DNA from 2 places in the Rhizobium sp. BE258 genome. Region 1 is predicted to be linked to the other one. Evidence: riboswitches for the same ligand, from Rfam matches in the RefSeq annotation. Region 1 holds a riboswitch; the other holds the start of a gene.
The links. Region 1 has a riboswitch for glycine ahead of J2X43_RS29380 (D-amino acid dehydrogenase). Riboswitches for the same ligand answer to the same signal wherever they lie in the genome.
Positions count from the first base shown of each region.

Region 2: it holds a riboswitch for glycine, as region 1 does, so the genes downstream of both, gcvT (glycine cleavage system aminomethyltransferase GcvT) here and J2X43_RS29380 (D-amino acid dehydrogenase) in region 1, are expected to answer to the same signal.

Region 1 covers NZ_JAVDWL010000011.1:79,743-87,559, reverse strand. Annotated here, with positions in the region: partial or broken gene J2X43_RS29390 (IS5 family transposase) at 1-773, shown strand, start outside; gene J2X43_RS29385 (NAD-dependent succinate-semialdehyde dehydrogenase) at 794-2,275, opposite strand; gene J2X43_RS29380 (D-amino acid dehydrogenase) at 2,292-3,560, opposite strand; glycine riboswitch at 3,716-3,809, opposite strand; gene J2X43_RS29375 (sulfite exporter TauE/SafE family protein) at 3,892-4,626, opposite strand; gene J2X43_RS29370 (MFS transporter) at 4,859-6,172, shown strand; gene J2X43_RS29365 (LysR substrate-binding domain-containing protein) at 6,222-7,109, opposite strand; gene J2X43_RS29360 (M20/M25/M40 family metallo-hydrolase) at 7,209-7,817, shown strand, end outside.
Region 2 covers NZ_JAVDWL010000009.1:99,186-107,002, reverse strand. Annotated here, with positions in the region: gene J2X43_RS26985 (methyltransferase domain-containing protein) at 1-352, shown strand, start outside; gene J2X43_RS26980 (DUF982 domain-containing protein) at 360-629, opposite strand; gene gcvP (aminomethyl-transferring glycine dehydrogenase) at 749-3,613, opposite strand; gene gcvH (glycine cleavage system protein GcvH) at 3,613-3,975, opposite strand; gene gcvT (glycine cleavage system aminomethyltransferase GcvT) at 4,000-5,136, opposite strand; glycine riboswitch at 5,287-5,379, opposite strand; gene J2X43_RS26960 (hypothetical protein) at 5,566-5,919, shown strand; gene J2X43_RS26955 (copper chaperone PCu(A)C) at 5,996-6,982, shown strand; gene J2X43_RS26950 (hypothetical protein) at 7,057-7,326, opposite strand; gene crcB (fluoride efflux transporter CrcB) at 7,447-7,817, shown strand, end outside.

The DNA of each region.
Region 1 (7,817 bases):
TTGTAACTGACAGAGAGTGGTTGCTGATCGTTCCGTTTATGCCGAAGCCACGCAGGCTCGGCCGCCCACGCAAAACGGAATTACGCGAGGTTGTGAACGCACTGCTTTAAATCGCATCGACCGGATGCCAATGGCGGATGCTGCCGAAGGACTTTCCACCCTATTCCACGGTGCAGGCTTACTTCTACGAGTGGCGGGCAAGTGGCTTGTGGCTGCAGATCAACCACCATCTCGTTATGGAGACGCGAGAGCTGGAGGGAAAGGAAGCCTCACCAACGGCAGGAGTGATTGACATTCAGAGTGTGAAAACGACTGAAAGCGGCGGGATTACGGGATATGACGCAGGCAAAAAGATCAAAGGGAGCTAGCGCCATATCGTTGTCGACACGCTTGGCTTGATGGTGGGTCTTATCGTCCACAGCGCAGATATACAGGACCGCGATGGTACAGCGGCGGCTCTCAAAACCATCCTCGGACCCTGGCCGTGGCTCAGGCATATCTTTGCTGACGGCGGTTATGCCGGCCCGAAACTTCGGGCCGAATTGGGCAAGTTCGCGAAGTTTACGGTGCAGAACGTCAAGCAAACAGACAAGACAAAGGGCTTTGAAGTTCTGCCGCGTCGGTGGGTCGTGGAACGCACGTTCGCCCGGCTTGGTAGATGCCGGCGGCTGGCCAAAGACCGAGAGAAATCAATCGCTTCCGCCGAAGCCTGGATGCTCGTTGCCCACATCCGGATTCTCACCCGGAGGCTCGCTAGGTACCATGTCTATTGAGTTCTTTTCGAGTCAGCCTCTTAAAGATTGCCAAAGCAGATATATTTCATCTCGAGGTAATCATCGGCGCCATGGCGCGAGCCTTCGCGGCCGAGGCCAGACTGCTTGATGCCTCCGAGCGGGGCAGCCTCACTCGACATCAGGCCGGTATTGATCCCGACCATGCCGTATTCCAGTGCTTCCGCGACCTTCCAGACCTTCTTGAGATCGCCGGCGTAGAAGTAGGCGGCAAGGCCGAATTCGGTATCATTGGCCTGCTGGATCACCTCCTCGACCGTCTCGAAGCGGAAGAGGGGCGCAACCGGGCCGAAGGTTTCTTCCTTGGCCACCTTCATGCCCTTGGCAACGCCCGTCAGAACCGTCGGCGTGAAAAAAGTGCCGGCACCTTCGATGCGCTTGCCACCGGTCAGAACCTTGGCGCCCTTGGCAACGGCATCGCCGACATGGTCCTCTACCTTGGCGAGACCCTGCTCATCGATCAGCGGCCCAATGGTGACGCCCGAGGTAAAGCCGTCGCCGACGGACATCGCTTCGACCTTGGCGGCGAGCTTGGCAGCAAAGGCGTCATAGATGCCTGACTGGACATAGAGACGGTTGGCGCAGACGCAGGTCTGGCCAGCATTGCGATATTTAGAAGCGATTGCGCCTTCGACGGCAGCATCGAGGTCGGCATCATCGAAGACAATGAACGGTGCATTGCCGCCGAGCTCGAGGCTGACCTTCTTGATCTGATCCGAGCACTGGCGCATCAGGATACGGCCGACTTCGGTGGAGCCGGTAAAGCTGATCTTGCGAACCTTTTCGTTTCCGCAGAGTTCTTTGCCGATAGCAGGGCCGTTTTCGCCGACGATGACGTTTAACACGCCTGCCGGAACTCCCGCATGTTGAGCAAGTACGGCAAGGGCGATCGCCGAAAGCGGTGCTTGCTCGGTCGGCTTCGAAACGACGGTGCAACCAACGGCAAGTGCCGGTGCAATCTTCCGCATCATCGTTGCAGCGGGAAAATTCCAAGGTGTGATCGTGCCCACAACGCCAATGGGTTGCTTAATGACGAGCATGCGTTTGTCGGCAGACGGTGCCTGAATGGTTTCGCCGTAAATGCGCTTTGCTTCTTCAGCAAACCACTCGATGTACGAGGCGGCAGACAGGACTTCCCGGTGCGCTTCAGCTAACGGCTTGCCCACTTCAGCCGTGAGGATTCTCGCGAGATCGTCCACGTGGGAAACAATTAAGCTAAACCATTTGCGCAGAATAGTGCCACGCTCCTTGGCAGCCATTGCCGCCCAGGACGGATACGCCGCATAGGCTGCGTCGATCGCTTTACGGGCGTCTGCAGCGCCCATGTCGGGTAGCGAAGCCAGTACTTCGCCGCTTGCCGGGTTGAACACGTCGAAGGTTGACGTCGCGTCGCCCTTCGTCCATTCGCCGTTAACGAAGCCGGCGCTCCGCAAAAGGCGCCGGGAAAATTGCAAGTGTTTTGTGAGCGCGGTTGTGACAGCCATTTGATTTTACCGCTCTTCAGCGACCGGCACGTCTGTCAGAGAGCCGCGTCTCATGCACTGAAGAAACGTCCGGAGGAAACGCCTGACTGATTTCCGATCCAACGAGTTCTGCTGTCGCAGCTGAGAGCGTCCATCCTAGATGGCCGTGGCCGGTGTTATAGAAAACTCCACGCCTTTTGCCAGGTCCAACACGAGGCAACATATCGGGCATCATCGGTCTCAGACCGGCCCAGGGTACAACATTTGCCGTACTCATATTCGGAAACAATTCTCTGCTCCAGGAGAGCAGCGGCATAATTCTATCATTTCTGATATCGCGGTTGTCACCGTTGAACTCTGCTGTGCCGGCAATGCGCATCCGACCCACGCCAAGCCTGCTCGTCACAATTTTAGCATCGTCATCAAGCAAACTCACCCATGGCGCTGCCGACTGGCTCTCCGTGTCATTGAGGTTCACAGTTATCGAATATCCCTTCACGGGGTAAACATTTACACGGTCACCCACCTGCGAGGCAAAGCGACGGCTTGCCACGCCTGCACAAATGACAACCGCATCGAATTCGGCGCACCCGTCATCGGTCTTCCAACGCACTCGTATCGACTTTCCATTATGCTCAAGTGAATTCACATCCGCATCTTGCACGAGGCGAACCCCGCGACGCACTGCGGCGGCGGCGAGGCCGCGCGTAAATTTGTGGATGTCGCCTGTAGAATCTGAAGGCGTATGGAACCCTCCGTAAAACTCACCTGTGAGGGCTGGTTCGAGAAGATGAATCTCCTCGTTTGTAAGCTCCGTCCGTTCGAGGCCGCCCGCCAGCAACATACTGTTGACCTTTTTGGCATGCTCGAAGCCTGAACGGGAACGATAAATGTGAAGGATTCCACGGCGTTCGTGGTCGAAATCAATGCTCTCATCCTTGGCAATCTGGAAAAGGCGTTTGCGCGCTTCAATCGCCAATTTCGTTGTATAGATCGTGTTCTTTTCGTAGTTATGGATGTTCGAAATAAACTCTGCCATCCACGAATATTTGTGTAATGACGGTTTCGGGTTGACGAGTAGGGGGGCATCTTTACGAAGCAGCCATTTAAGCCCCTTAAATATTGTGGACCAATTGTTCCAGACTTCCGCGTTTGACGCAGACAACTGCCCTCCATTCGCGAAGGACGTTTCCATGGCCGGATAGCGATTTCTGTCAAAAAGGGTAACGTCGTAACCACGTAGAATGAGATCGTACGCTGTAGTCACACCGGCAATGCCGGCTCCGATGATTGCAATCTTCGTCAAAACAGAGCTCCTTGTTTGCGCATGTGATGCATCCCATCGGTGCACCGAGCCCCATCTGTCTTGAAACCTGAGAGCTTCACCCAGCCAACCGTTATCTGGTGCTAGGTTTTCTCCGTCGGTAGGCAATGATTGATATCGCCATTCTCCAGATATTCGCTGCTAGTCTGGTCCTTTTGCCTGAAAGTTTCCGGGGCGGTTGCTCCTTCGGCGGTAGTCTCAGTAAAGTCTACTCTCTCCCAGATCGCACGTGCGAACACCCGATCTTCTAAGTGCCGATTGGAGTTAGCGCCAATTGGTGATGCCTTTGGTCCAATAGGCCAGAGCTATAGACTCAACCCGCCGCGCGAAAGAACAAGACCGACATTATTAATCCTGTCACGATGACGAAAATGCGTACTATGTGATTGGGCAATCGACTTGCAAGTTTCCCGCCGAAGAATCCGCCGAACGCGGCCGCAACCATCATAGGCAAAGCCCATTGCCACTCCACGATCCCCGCCAGCGCAAAGGTCACTACTGCTATGACTGACAGCGTCAAGGAAACGACATTCTTGATGGAATTCATCAACGGCATATCAGTCATGCCGGCCATGCTCAGAGCTGCCAAAAGCACCACGCCAAGACCGCCATTAAAATAGCCACCTAGCACAGCGACACAAAACACGCCGGGAATTAGCCATGACGAAGCGCTGCCATCTCCCCGTCGTTGTAGATATCTCGAGATTGCAGGCCCAGCAGCAAACATTGCTGTGCTAGCAAGTAGGAGGTAGGGAACAATCTGCTGGAACGTTTTGTTCGATGTGACAAGTAGGAGGAGTGCACCCATGAGCCCTCCCGCAAGTGCGACGAGGCACAGGCCCAGAAGCATCGAACGGCTCAACTTCCTCAACTGGGGTAGCAGCGCGCCAGTCGCAGTGACATAGCCTGGCAACAAAACAACTGCGCTCGTTGCGTTTGCAGTTACTGGCAAGACGCCGAAATGCACTAGCGCGGGAAAAGTCAAGAAGCTTCCACCTCCCGCGAGAGCATTCAGCATTCCAGCAAGGAACGCGGCAAAAAATAACATGAAGATCGCGCTTATCTCAAAATCTCACTGCGTCTTCGCTGTTTAGGGACGCTTCTAAGATTAACGGCCTTTACTCCCGGAAAGAAAAATCCTCCAATAGTGCGAGGCTATAGCTGCCCATAGTTCGTTTATTGGCTTCTATACATGGACAGCGATTAGGCTCTTCCCGTGCTCAACTAGCCCGGATGTCGAACTTCCGGTCCGTCAGGCGACAATCATGGGAGGAACCGTCATGTCGCAAATCAATCAAACACCCAAAAAGTCGAACGGCGCGAGGGTCATAGCTGCCGCGATGATCGGCAACGCGCTAGAATTCTATGACCTCTTCATCTACGGATTTCTGGCAATCATAATCGCCAAAGTCTTCTTCCCCGCCGAGTCTGAATTCGTCTCGCTGCTCATCACGGTAGGCACTTTCGGGGCTTCCTATATCATGCGTCCGCTCGGCGCCGTCGTACTTGGCGGCTACGCCGACCGCCGCGGCCGCAAGGCGGGGATGATGCTCACGATCTGGAGCATGGGGCTGGGGACTGCGCTAATTGCGTTCGCCCCTTCATACGCGGCGATCGGCTTGATTGCACCGATGCTCGTTATCCTCGGGAAACTGCTCCAAGGTTTCTCCGCAGGCGGCGAGTTCGGGACGTCTGTATCGTTCGTGACGGAACACGCACCCAAGAACAGCAAGGGCTTCTATGCGAGCTTTCAGGTCGTTGGCATAGGCCTCGCTACCGCGCTCGCTGCTGGCGCTGGCGTGGCTCTCAACAGCTCACTTCCGTCAGAGGCGATTGTTGAATGGGGATGGAGACTGCCCTTCATCTTTGGTCTGATGATCGTTCCGTTCGGTTACTTTATTCGCAAGGGTGTAGACGAGACGCCGGAATTCCTGGCATCTTCAAAGACCGACGAACTTCCTATCGTGGCAACCATGGCAAGTGCGAAGGCCAAGATTGCGTTTGCAATCGGCGTCTACTCGCTGGCAGCCTCGACGAACTATCTCTTGGCAGTCTATATCCCGACCTATGCAATGCGCGAATTGGGCCTGAGCGCTGATGTGTCATTCTGGGGAGCTTTTGCCTTCGCAATCATTCAGATCTTACTGCCTCCTGTCATTGGTAGCCTATCGGACCATTTCGGACGGCTCAAGTTCATCACGGCTGGCGTTATCATGGTAGCTGTCCTCACCTATCCGATGTTTGCGTGGATGATCAGCCGACCAGAACCTGCCGTTTACATGATCGCCATCTCGACGCTGGCCGTGAGCGTAATTGTTTTCCAGGGTGCAATGCCTGCATTTCTCGCGGAACTGTTCTCCGGGCAAACTCGGACAACCGGCCTCGCACTTGTCCACAACCTGAACTTCACATTGTTTGGCGGGATGGCTCCATTCATCTGCACCCTACTCATCCAGGAGACCGGGAGCAAATTCGTCCCAGCCTATTATGTCTTGACGACGGTGGCACTTGCACTTGTCAGTCTGATCTACTTTCGCTCGAAAGTCGGGAAGCATTCCCCTCAGAATTTCGGGCAGCCAGTCAAGTCCACCTGATCTCGTCGACAAAACGATAAGTTAAAATAAGGGCTGCCATCGGCAGCCCTTATCGATTCAACTCACCAACCCCTAAATGCGTTTTAAGCAATCCTATGAATTGACCGGCTATAAGCGAGCTTGATGCTTCAGGATAGAGCAAGCCGATCTCGTAAACGATGTCCGGATCAAACGGCCGCCTTACAACATTCTCGGTAAAGGGCGTGCTGATGATTGAATCGACGATCCCCACCCCACATCCCGCTGAGACCAGTTCACATACTGACGCAAAGTAGTCCACCTCAGCGACAACATTCCATACCGAACCTGCCCGGGAGAACGCCGACGCCAGTTGATGGTGTGTGGAATGGTCAGGGAAGAGCGAGATGAATGGCACGCTGTCGAGATCTTTTGCGGTTATTCTCTCGAGTGAAGTCAGGGGATGGTCGGTTGGGAGTATGCAGTCGCATCGATAAGCAAACCGGTCTAGACGGTCTGCGGGATGGGCGGTGGGAAGTTCTGCAATAGCAATGTCGCACTGCTTCATCGCAGCGAGATCGCTGACCCGCTTGGAGCTTCCAGACACAAGTCGTACGTGGACGTCCGGCCGATCCTCAATGAACAAAGATATCAGTCGGGGAAGAAGCGCTGTCGATATGCTCGGATAGGCTGCGATCGATAAGCGACCATACTTTCCAGTCCGTATCTCCTTTGCGGCACGTTCAGTGCTCTCCATTGCCGCCAGTGACCGGCTAACTTCTTCGAAGAACAGATGCGCTTCGGGCGTCGGATAGAGACGTCCGGCTTTTCGTATGAAAAGCGTGAAGCCGAGGTCTGACTCCAGGCCCGCTATCGTATTGCTCACCGATGGCTGGGTGATCCCCAGCAGTTCGGCGGCTTTGGTCATGGTGCCATGCACCATGAGCGAACGGAAGCACTCTAACTGTCTGATCTGCATCGTTATTGGCCAAAGCTATGAGCGATGGCGTTCCCTTTATTTGCCTGCCACGTACGGCCATGTTGAATATCATCTCAAACGAGAAAGAGGAACTTTGAAATGGACACGTTTAACACTGACAAGGTGAACCGGGACGCGTTGTCGCGTCTCGCTCGACAAAACCGGCAATCGGTAATTGATCATACATTGGAACTCTTGGCCCGGCCGAGTGACAATCCTCCGGGCGATACACGATCAGTCGCCGACTATCTCGTGAACGTTCTGGAGCAAATTCCTGGCGTTACCGTCGAACGTCACGAGACCGCTCCGTTGATCCAGAATGTTGTGGCACACGTCAGTGGCCGCGGGCCGGGCAAGCGCCTCATTTTCAACGGACACCTCGATACATTTCCGATGGGTGACAGGTCCGCATGGACCCGAAATCCTAAGGGTGAAGTCTTCGATGGCAAGATATTCGGTCTCGGTGTCTCGGACATGAAGGGTGGCCTCGCGGCATGTCTCTTCGCTTTCGAAAACATGGCTGCAAGCCGAGACGATTGGGCGGGAGAGGTGGTTTTAACCTTTGCCGGCGACGAAGAAACAATGGGGGTGCTTGGGTCGAAATTTCTCATTGAGAACGTGCCGCATGCCCGCGGCGATGCGGTCATTTGCGCCGACGTTGGATCCCCCGCTGTCTTGCGGATCGGAGAAAAGGGCCTGCTATGGCTG
Region 2 (7,817 bases), on a different contig from region 1:
GATGATCGATACCGTGGCGGCGCTCAGTGAAGGCGGGCGGCAGTTGCGCGCCCGCTATTGCTTTCAGCCGATGATGCAGCCAGGCGAGATGAAGCAGGCCTTCATGGACGGCGGTCTTCTCGATGTCGAGGAGACGCAGCTGCTCGTCCGGATGGATTACGAGAATTTCGAGGACTACTGGAAACCGATTGCCGCGGGGGAAGGGCCGCTCGGCGCTTTCATGGGCAAGCTCGGCGGCGCGGAGAGGGCGCAGGCCGATGCGGCGGTACGCGATGCCTATGAAGCCGGGCGGCCCGACGGCCCGCGTTCCTTTGCCAATATCGCCTGGGCCTGCCGCGGCAGGGTTCCCTGACTGCAGTTCACTTCTGGATATCGATGCCCGCTTCGACAGCCGCGGCAATGAATGCCAGCCGCGCATCCTCGTTTGTGCGCTTTCCCTTGACGACGTCGGCGCAGATCAGCAGGGCCTTGTCGAGCGCCGGGCCGTCTTCTGTCGGCCAGTCCTCGATCATCGCCCAGGAGGCCGCCTGTGTCGTGTTGATGGTCACGTAGACACCGGGCTCTTCAAGGGCGAGCTGCACGGGTTTAGCCCAAGGCACCTGCGTGAGATCGTCGTCGGATTTTGCCATGGCGGTGTCACCTGTGATTGCCTGAAAGTGGGAGACCCTTAGCTTTCACTCGGGCTGCTCACAAGCTTTCGAGAAAAGAAAAACGCCCGGACCAAGCCGGGCGTTTCGTTGTTCAGACCTTACTCGGCCGCTTCGGCATAGTCTTCCAGCGGCGGGCAGGTGCAGATCAGGTTGCGGTCGCCGAAGACATTGTCGACACGGTTGACCGGCGACCAGTATTTGTCGACGCGGAAGGCGCCGGGCGGGAAGCAGGCCTGTTCGCGCGAATAGGGGCGATCCCATTCGCCGACCAGGTCTTCGACCGTGTGCGGGGCGTTCTTCAGCGGGTTGTTGGCCTTGTCGGAACGGCCTTCCTCGATGTCGCGAGCTTCCTGGCGGATCGCCAGCATGGCTTCGCAGAAACGGTCGAGTTCGGCCTTGGTTTCCGATTCCGTCGGCTCGATCATCAGCGTGCCGGCAACCGGCCAGCTCATGGTCGGGGCGTGGAAGCCGCAGTCGATCAGGCGCTTGGCGACGTCGTCCACCGTCACGCCGCAGCTGTCGACCAGCGGGCGGGTGTCGATGATGCACTCATGCGCCACGCGGCCGGCTTCGGACTTGTAGAGCACGTCATAGGCGCCCTTCAGCCGGGCTGCGATGTAGTTGGCGTTGAGGATCGCCACCTTGGTTGCCTGCGTCAGGCCTTCGCCGCCCATCATCAGGCAGTAGCTCCAGGAGATCGGCAGGATCGATGCCGAGCCGAAAGCTGCCGCGGAGACCGCACCCGGGCGGCCGTCGCTTTCCGGGTGACCGGGAAGGAAGGGTGCCAGATGCGCCTTGACGCCGATCGGGCCCATGCCGGGGCCGCCGCCGCCATGCGGAATGCAGAAAGTCTTGTGCAGGTTGAGGTGCGAGACGTCGGAGCCGATGTCACCAGGGCGGGACAGGCCGACCATGGCGTTCATGTTGGCGCCGTCGAGATAGACCTGGCCGCCGTGCTTGTGCACGAGGTCGCAGATTTCCTTCACCGTCTCCTCGAACACGCCATGCGTCGAGGGATAGGTGATCATGCAGCATGAGAGGTTCTCCGAATACTGCTCGGCCTTGGCGCGGAAATCGTCGAGGTCGATATCGCCGTTTTCGCGAACCTTGACGACCACGACCTTCATGCCGACCATCTGGGCCGAGGCCGGGTTGGTGCCATGCGCCGAAGTCGGGATCAGGCAGACGTCGCGGTGACCATTGCCATTGGCGATATGGTAGTTGCGGATCGTCAGCAGGCCCGCATATTCGCCCTGCGCGCCGGAGTTTGGCTGCATCGAGAAGGCGTCATAGCCGGTGACGGCGCAGAGCTTCTCGATCAGGTCGTCGATCATTTCGCGATAGCCGAGCGCCTGGTCCGCCGGGACATACGGATGGATATCCGAGAATTCCGGCCAGGTGATCGGCAGCATTTCCGCCGTGGCGTTCAGCTTCATCGTGCAGGAGCCGAGCGGGATCATCGAGCGGTCGAGCGCCAGATCGCGGTCCGAAAGACGGCGGATATAGCGGGTCATCTCGCTTTCGGCGCGGTTCATGTGGAAGATCGGATGCGTCAGGTATTCGCTGGTACGGGCGAGACCCTTCGGCAGGCGATAGCTTGGCTCGAATTCGGCGACGGCGAAGTTGCCGCCGAACGCGCGCCAGACGGCTTCCAGCGTTGCCGGGCGAGTGCGCTCGTCAAGGCTCATGCCGATCTTGGTGGCGCCGACCTTGCGCAGGTTCACGCCCTCGGCAACAGCTGAGCGCAGGATGACACCCTGCATGTGGCCGACATCGACGGTGATCGTGTCGAAGAAGGTTTCGGGCTCGATCGTGTAGCCGAGCTTTTCGAGACCCTTTGCCATCAGCACGGCCTTCTGGTGGACCTGCTGGGCGATCGCCTTGATGCCCTTGGGGCCATGGAAGACAGCATACATCGAGGCCATGACGGCGAGCAGCACCTGCGCGGTGCAGATGTTCGATGTCGCCTTTTCGCGGCGGATATGCTGTTCGCGGGTCTGTAGCGAAAGGCGGTAGGCGCGATTGCCGCGGGCATCGACGGAAACGCCGACGAGGCGGCCGGGCATCGAACGCTTGTGTGCGTCCTTGACCGACATATAGGCCGCATGCGGACCGCCGTAACCGACGGGAACGCCGAAGCGCTGCGAATTGCCGATGGCAATATCGGCGCCCATTTCGCCCGGAGACTTGAGCAGCGTCAGCGCCAGGATATCGGCGGCGACGATGGCGATGGCGCCGGTCTGGTGCAGGCGGGAAATCAAGCCGGTGAAATCATGGACGTGTCCATGCGTGCCCGGATACTGGAAGATCGCGCCGAAAACATCGACCGGGTCCAGATCGGTGAACGGGTTGCCGACGATAACGCTCCAGCCGAGCGGCTCGGCGCGCGTCTTGATCAGCTCGATCGTCTGCGGATGGCAGGCGGCATCGACGAAGAAAGCCTTGGCCTTCGACTTCGAAACGCGCTCGGCCATCGCCATGCCTTCGGCAGCGGCCGTCGCTTCGTCGAGCAACGATGCGTTGGCGACGTCGAGACCGGTCAGGTCGCAGATCATCGTCTGGTAGTTCAGGAGCGCTTCGAGGCGGCCCTGCGAAATTTCAGGCTGGTAGGGCGTATAGGCCGTGTACCAGGCCGGGTTTTCCAGGATGTTGCGCTGGATGACCGGCGGCGTGATCGTGCCGTAATAGCCCTGGCCGATCAGCGAGGTCAGAACCTTGTTCTTGTTGGCGGTCTCGCGCAGCTTGTCGAGCGCCTCGCGTTCCGTCATCGGCGCGCCCCAGACGAGTGGCGCCTTCTGGCGGATGGAGGGCGGCACGGTCGCATCGATCAGCCCGTCGAGGCTGTTATAGCCGATGACCTTGAGCATATCGGTCATTTCGGCCGGGGACGGTCCGATATGACGGCGGTTTGCGAAGTCATACGGCTGGTAATCAGTAAACTGGAATTCCGTCGGCGTCGTCATTACGCGGTGAGCTCCTTGTAGGCCGCCTCGTCGAGCAGGCCATCGGCATCAGCTGCATTGGCAAGCTTCAGCTTGAAGAACCAGCCGGCACCCTGCGGATCGGAATTGACCAGCGACGGATCGGCAACGATGGCCGGGTTCACTTCGGTGATTTCGCCATCAAGCGGACAATAGACGTCGGAAGCAGCCTTCACGGATTCGACGGTCGCGGCATTGTCATTCTTGCCGAAAGTCGCGCCGACTTCAGGCAGTTCGACGAAAACCAGGTCGCCGAGCTGGTCGACCGCGTAATTGGTGATGCCAACCGTTGCAACGCCGCCTTCGATCTTCAGCCATTCGTGTTCTTCGGTAAATTTCAGCATGGAAAGGTCCTCTCTGGAAAAGGTTCAGCGTTTGTAGGTCGGCGTGATAAAGGGCAGGGCGCTGACGGTGATCGGCAGATATTTGCCGCGCACTTCAGCATAGATTTCGGTTCCGGCAGCCGCATGCGAGACGGGCACGTAGCCCATGGCAACGGGGCCCTCGACGCTCGGGCCGAAGCCACCGGACGTAACTTCGCCGATCTCGGTCTTGCCTTCGGCATCGGCGTAGAGCTTCGCGTGGCCGCGCACCGGCGCCTTGCCTTCGGGCTTCAGGCCGACGCGGCGGCGCGTGGCGCCATTGTCGAGTTCGGAGAGAATGCGTGCAGCACCCGGGAAACCGCCGGCGCGGGCGCCACCGGTCTTGCGGGCCTTCTGCATGCCCCATTCCAAGGCCGCTTCGACAGGCGTCGTCGTCGTGTCGATGTCGTTGCCATAAAGGCAGAGACCGGCCTCGAGGCGGAGCGAGTCACGGGCGCCGAGGCCGATTGCCTCGACATCGGGATGCTCAAGCAACCGCTTGGTGACATCCTCGGCCTTGTCGGCGGGAATGGAGATTTCGAAGCCGTCCTCGCCGGAATAGCCCGAACGGGAGACGAGACAGGAAACGTCGTGCAGGCGGCAGTGGCGCACGTCCATGAATTTCATGGCGGCGACATCGGCCCAGAGTTCGGCGAGCACATCGACGGCGCGCGGTCCCTGCAGCGCAACGAGCGCGCGGTCGAGCACGGTGATGTCGCAGCGGTCGCCGATATGTTTCTGCATATGCGCGACGTCTTCGTCCTTGCAGGCGGCGTTGACGACGACGAACAGGTGGTCGTCGAGATGGGTGATCATCAAATCGTCGAGGATGCCGCCATTGTCGTCGGTGAAGAAGCCATAGCGCTGGCGTCCCTCGGCGAGACCGAGAATGTCCACGGGTACGAGGCTTTCGAGCGCGAGGGCTGCATCCTCATACTTGCCGGTCTTCGCCTTCACGATGACCTGGCCCATATGCGAAACGTCGAAGACGCCGGCAGCCTGGCGGGTCTGCAGATGCTCCTTCATCACGCCGGCCGGATATTGCACCGGCATGTCGTAGCCTGCGAAAGGAACCATGCGGGCGCCGAGCGACAGATGCAGCGCATGAAGCGGGGTTTTCTTGAGGGCAGCAGTATCGTCCAATGACGCCTCCGGTCGTTGCGCGTGGAAGTCCATGCGCGGGCTCAAATGAAGGCGCAGTTACGCCTCGTTATCGAGCCCCCTCTGTCCTTGCGCCTGAGATTGTTATCCCTTCGGCGAGCGTTTCGAGAACGCCTCTCTCCAGAGTTCCGTCTGCCCCTTGTGGTCCTTTTGCCTGAGAGTTTCCGGGGCGGTTGCTCCTTCGGCACTGGTTCTTGCAAACCAGCTTCTCCCAACAAGGTTGCCGCAATTATCGGGCGGAACGGGTGCTTGGCAAGAGGGGAATGTCGCCGCCGAACAAATTTTTGTCGCGCCGCCCCGGCGCGAATTGCATTCTGCGTCAAATCGGCTTTTGCTTTTCGCCAATAAAGTGATTAATCGCGACACCAGCGGTGAGGGGATTGGATGACTGCAAGGAGCCGGAAAGCAGGGATGCTGACGCGCATGATCTGCGCGCTGAGCCTGCTTTTGCTCGGCCTTGGGCACCAGCTGCCGCAACTCGGCGCTGAGCCGCTTTACAACGCTGCCGAATATACACTGCCTGGCGGTTCCTTCGCCTCGCTCTGCGTCACCGTCAAGGATGACGAAGGCAAGCGGATCCCGATGGGGCCGAATTGCGACGTGTGCCGTCTCGCTGCCTCGGTGATCCTGCCCGCGCCGGATGCTGCCGCATGGCTGAAACTCGAATTTGCTTCGTTCGAGAACGGCCTGACGAGCGATATCGCGGCCCTGCCGCTTCGCGCAGTGACGCAGCCGAAATCTCGGGGGCCGCCGGTTCTGGCCTGATCTCCAACCCGAACCGAAATGCAATATGATGCCGGAGCCCGCCAAGACGATGCGGATGACGGCGAGGAGATATCAGATGAAAACCGTTCAAACCCTTGGCCTTGCCGCTGCCCTTTCCTTTGCCGCGACGGCCGCTAGCGCGCATGTGACCTTTCTCGACGCCGAGGCGGCGCAGGAAGCCACCATCCTGGCAACGCTGCAGGTCCCGCATGGCTGTGACGGCAAGCCGACGAATGAAGTGCAGGTGAAGCTGCCGGAAGGCTTTGTCTTCGCCAAGCCGCAGCCGAAGGCCGGCTGGGAGCTCGAGGTCATCAAGGGCGACTACAAGAGGAGCTACGACAATCACGGTACGCCGGTGAAGTCGGGCGCGATCGAGATCCGCTGGAAGGGCGGCAATCTCTCCGATGATTTCTACGACACCTTCGTGATCCAGGGTAAGGTCTCCGGCATCGATGCCGGCACCTCGCTGGCTTTCCCGGTCACGCAGCTCTGCGGCGATACCGTCGAGGCCTGGGATCAGATCGCCGCCGATGGCAGCGATCCGCACAAGCTGAAGAGCCCGGCGCCGGTGCTGAAGGTGGTCGAGGGCAGCGGTCACGGCCATGGCCACGACGACATGGCGGGCATGGACATGAGCGGTATGGCCGGAATGGCGATGGCGGCGCCCGCGGGCGACGAGGCAAAGATCGGCGATCTCGAAATATCCGGCGCCTTTGCCAAGGCGATGCTTCCGGGCCAACCTGTCGGCGGTGGCTTCTTCACGGTCAAGAACAACGGCAAGAGCGATGATACGCTTGTCGCCATCACGTCGCCAAATGCCGGCGAGGTGCAGATGCATGAGATGAAGACCGAGAACAACGTCATGAAGATGCGCGAGCTGAAGGGTGGCATCGCCATTCCTGCGGGCGGGACCGTCAAGCTTGAGCCCGGCGCCCTGCATCTGATGTTCCAGAAAGTCACGGCGCCCTTCAAGCAGGGTGACACAGTTCCGGTGACGCTGACATTCGAAAAGGCGGGCAAGGTCGATGTGACGCTGAAGGTGCTCTCGGCGCAAGGCAAGTAACACGCCCGTCAAGGCAACCAACAAAAAGGCCCGCGTCACAGACCGCGGGCCTTTCTGCCTTCCGGGGACAGAAGTTAGAAGTCTTCGTAGGATTTAAGCGCGTGCTGCAGGCCTGCCTGCGGCTGCTTGTTGCCCTTGGTCATCAGGTCCAGCGCCACTTCCGTCGACTGGATGATGTTCGGCATTTCTTCATGTTCGTCGGCCGCTTCGACGCCACGCAGCTGGCGCTCGGCAATCCTGCGGGCATCCTTCGCGGCCATGCTTGCCGGAACGCGCGGAGCGATCCGCAACGAGTCGAAGGCGGCAGCCGCAGTGCTTGCCGATATGGTCACGACCTGTGTCATGCTTTCGACGATACCGGTGTGGCGTTGGCTCCCGGCTAAGGAAAATACTCGCATTTTACCGATCTGCCGGAATTACCGGGAAACGATTGGAAATGCTCTTCTGCTGCGCTAAACAGGGCCATGTTCCAGGCTTTTCTCGTTGCCGCCGGTGGCGCTCTCGGCTCTCTGCTGCGTTATTTCGTCGGCCAGTGGTCGCTCAGACTGTGGGGTCCCAACTTTCCGTGGGGCACGCTGATCGTCAACGTTGCCGGATGTTTCGTCATCGGCGTGTTTGCCGAGATGATCGCCCGCCGTTTCAATGCGTCGGTAGAGTTGCGGCTCTTGCTGATCACCGGCTTCCTCGGCGGTTTCACGACGTTCTCAGCCTTTTCTCTGGACGCAATTTCGCTTTTCGAACGCGGCGAAGCCGTGCTTGGCGGCGTCTATATCGCTGCCAGCGTCGGTCTCTCGATGGCCGCCGTTGTCGCCGGTCTTGCGCTGATGCGGGCGCT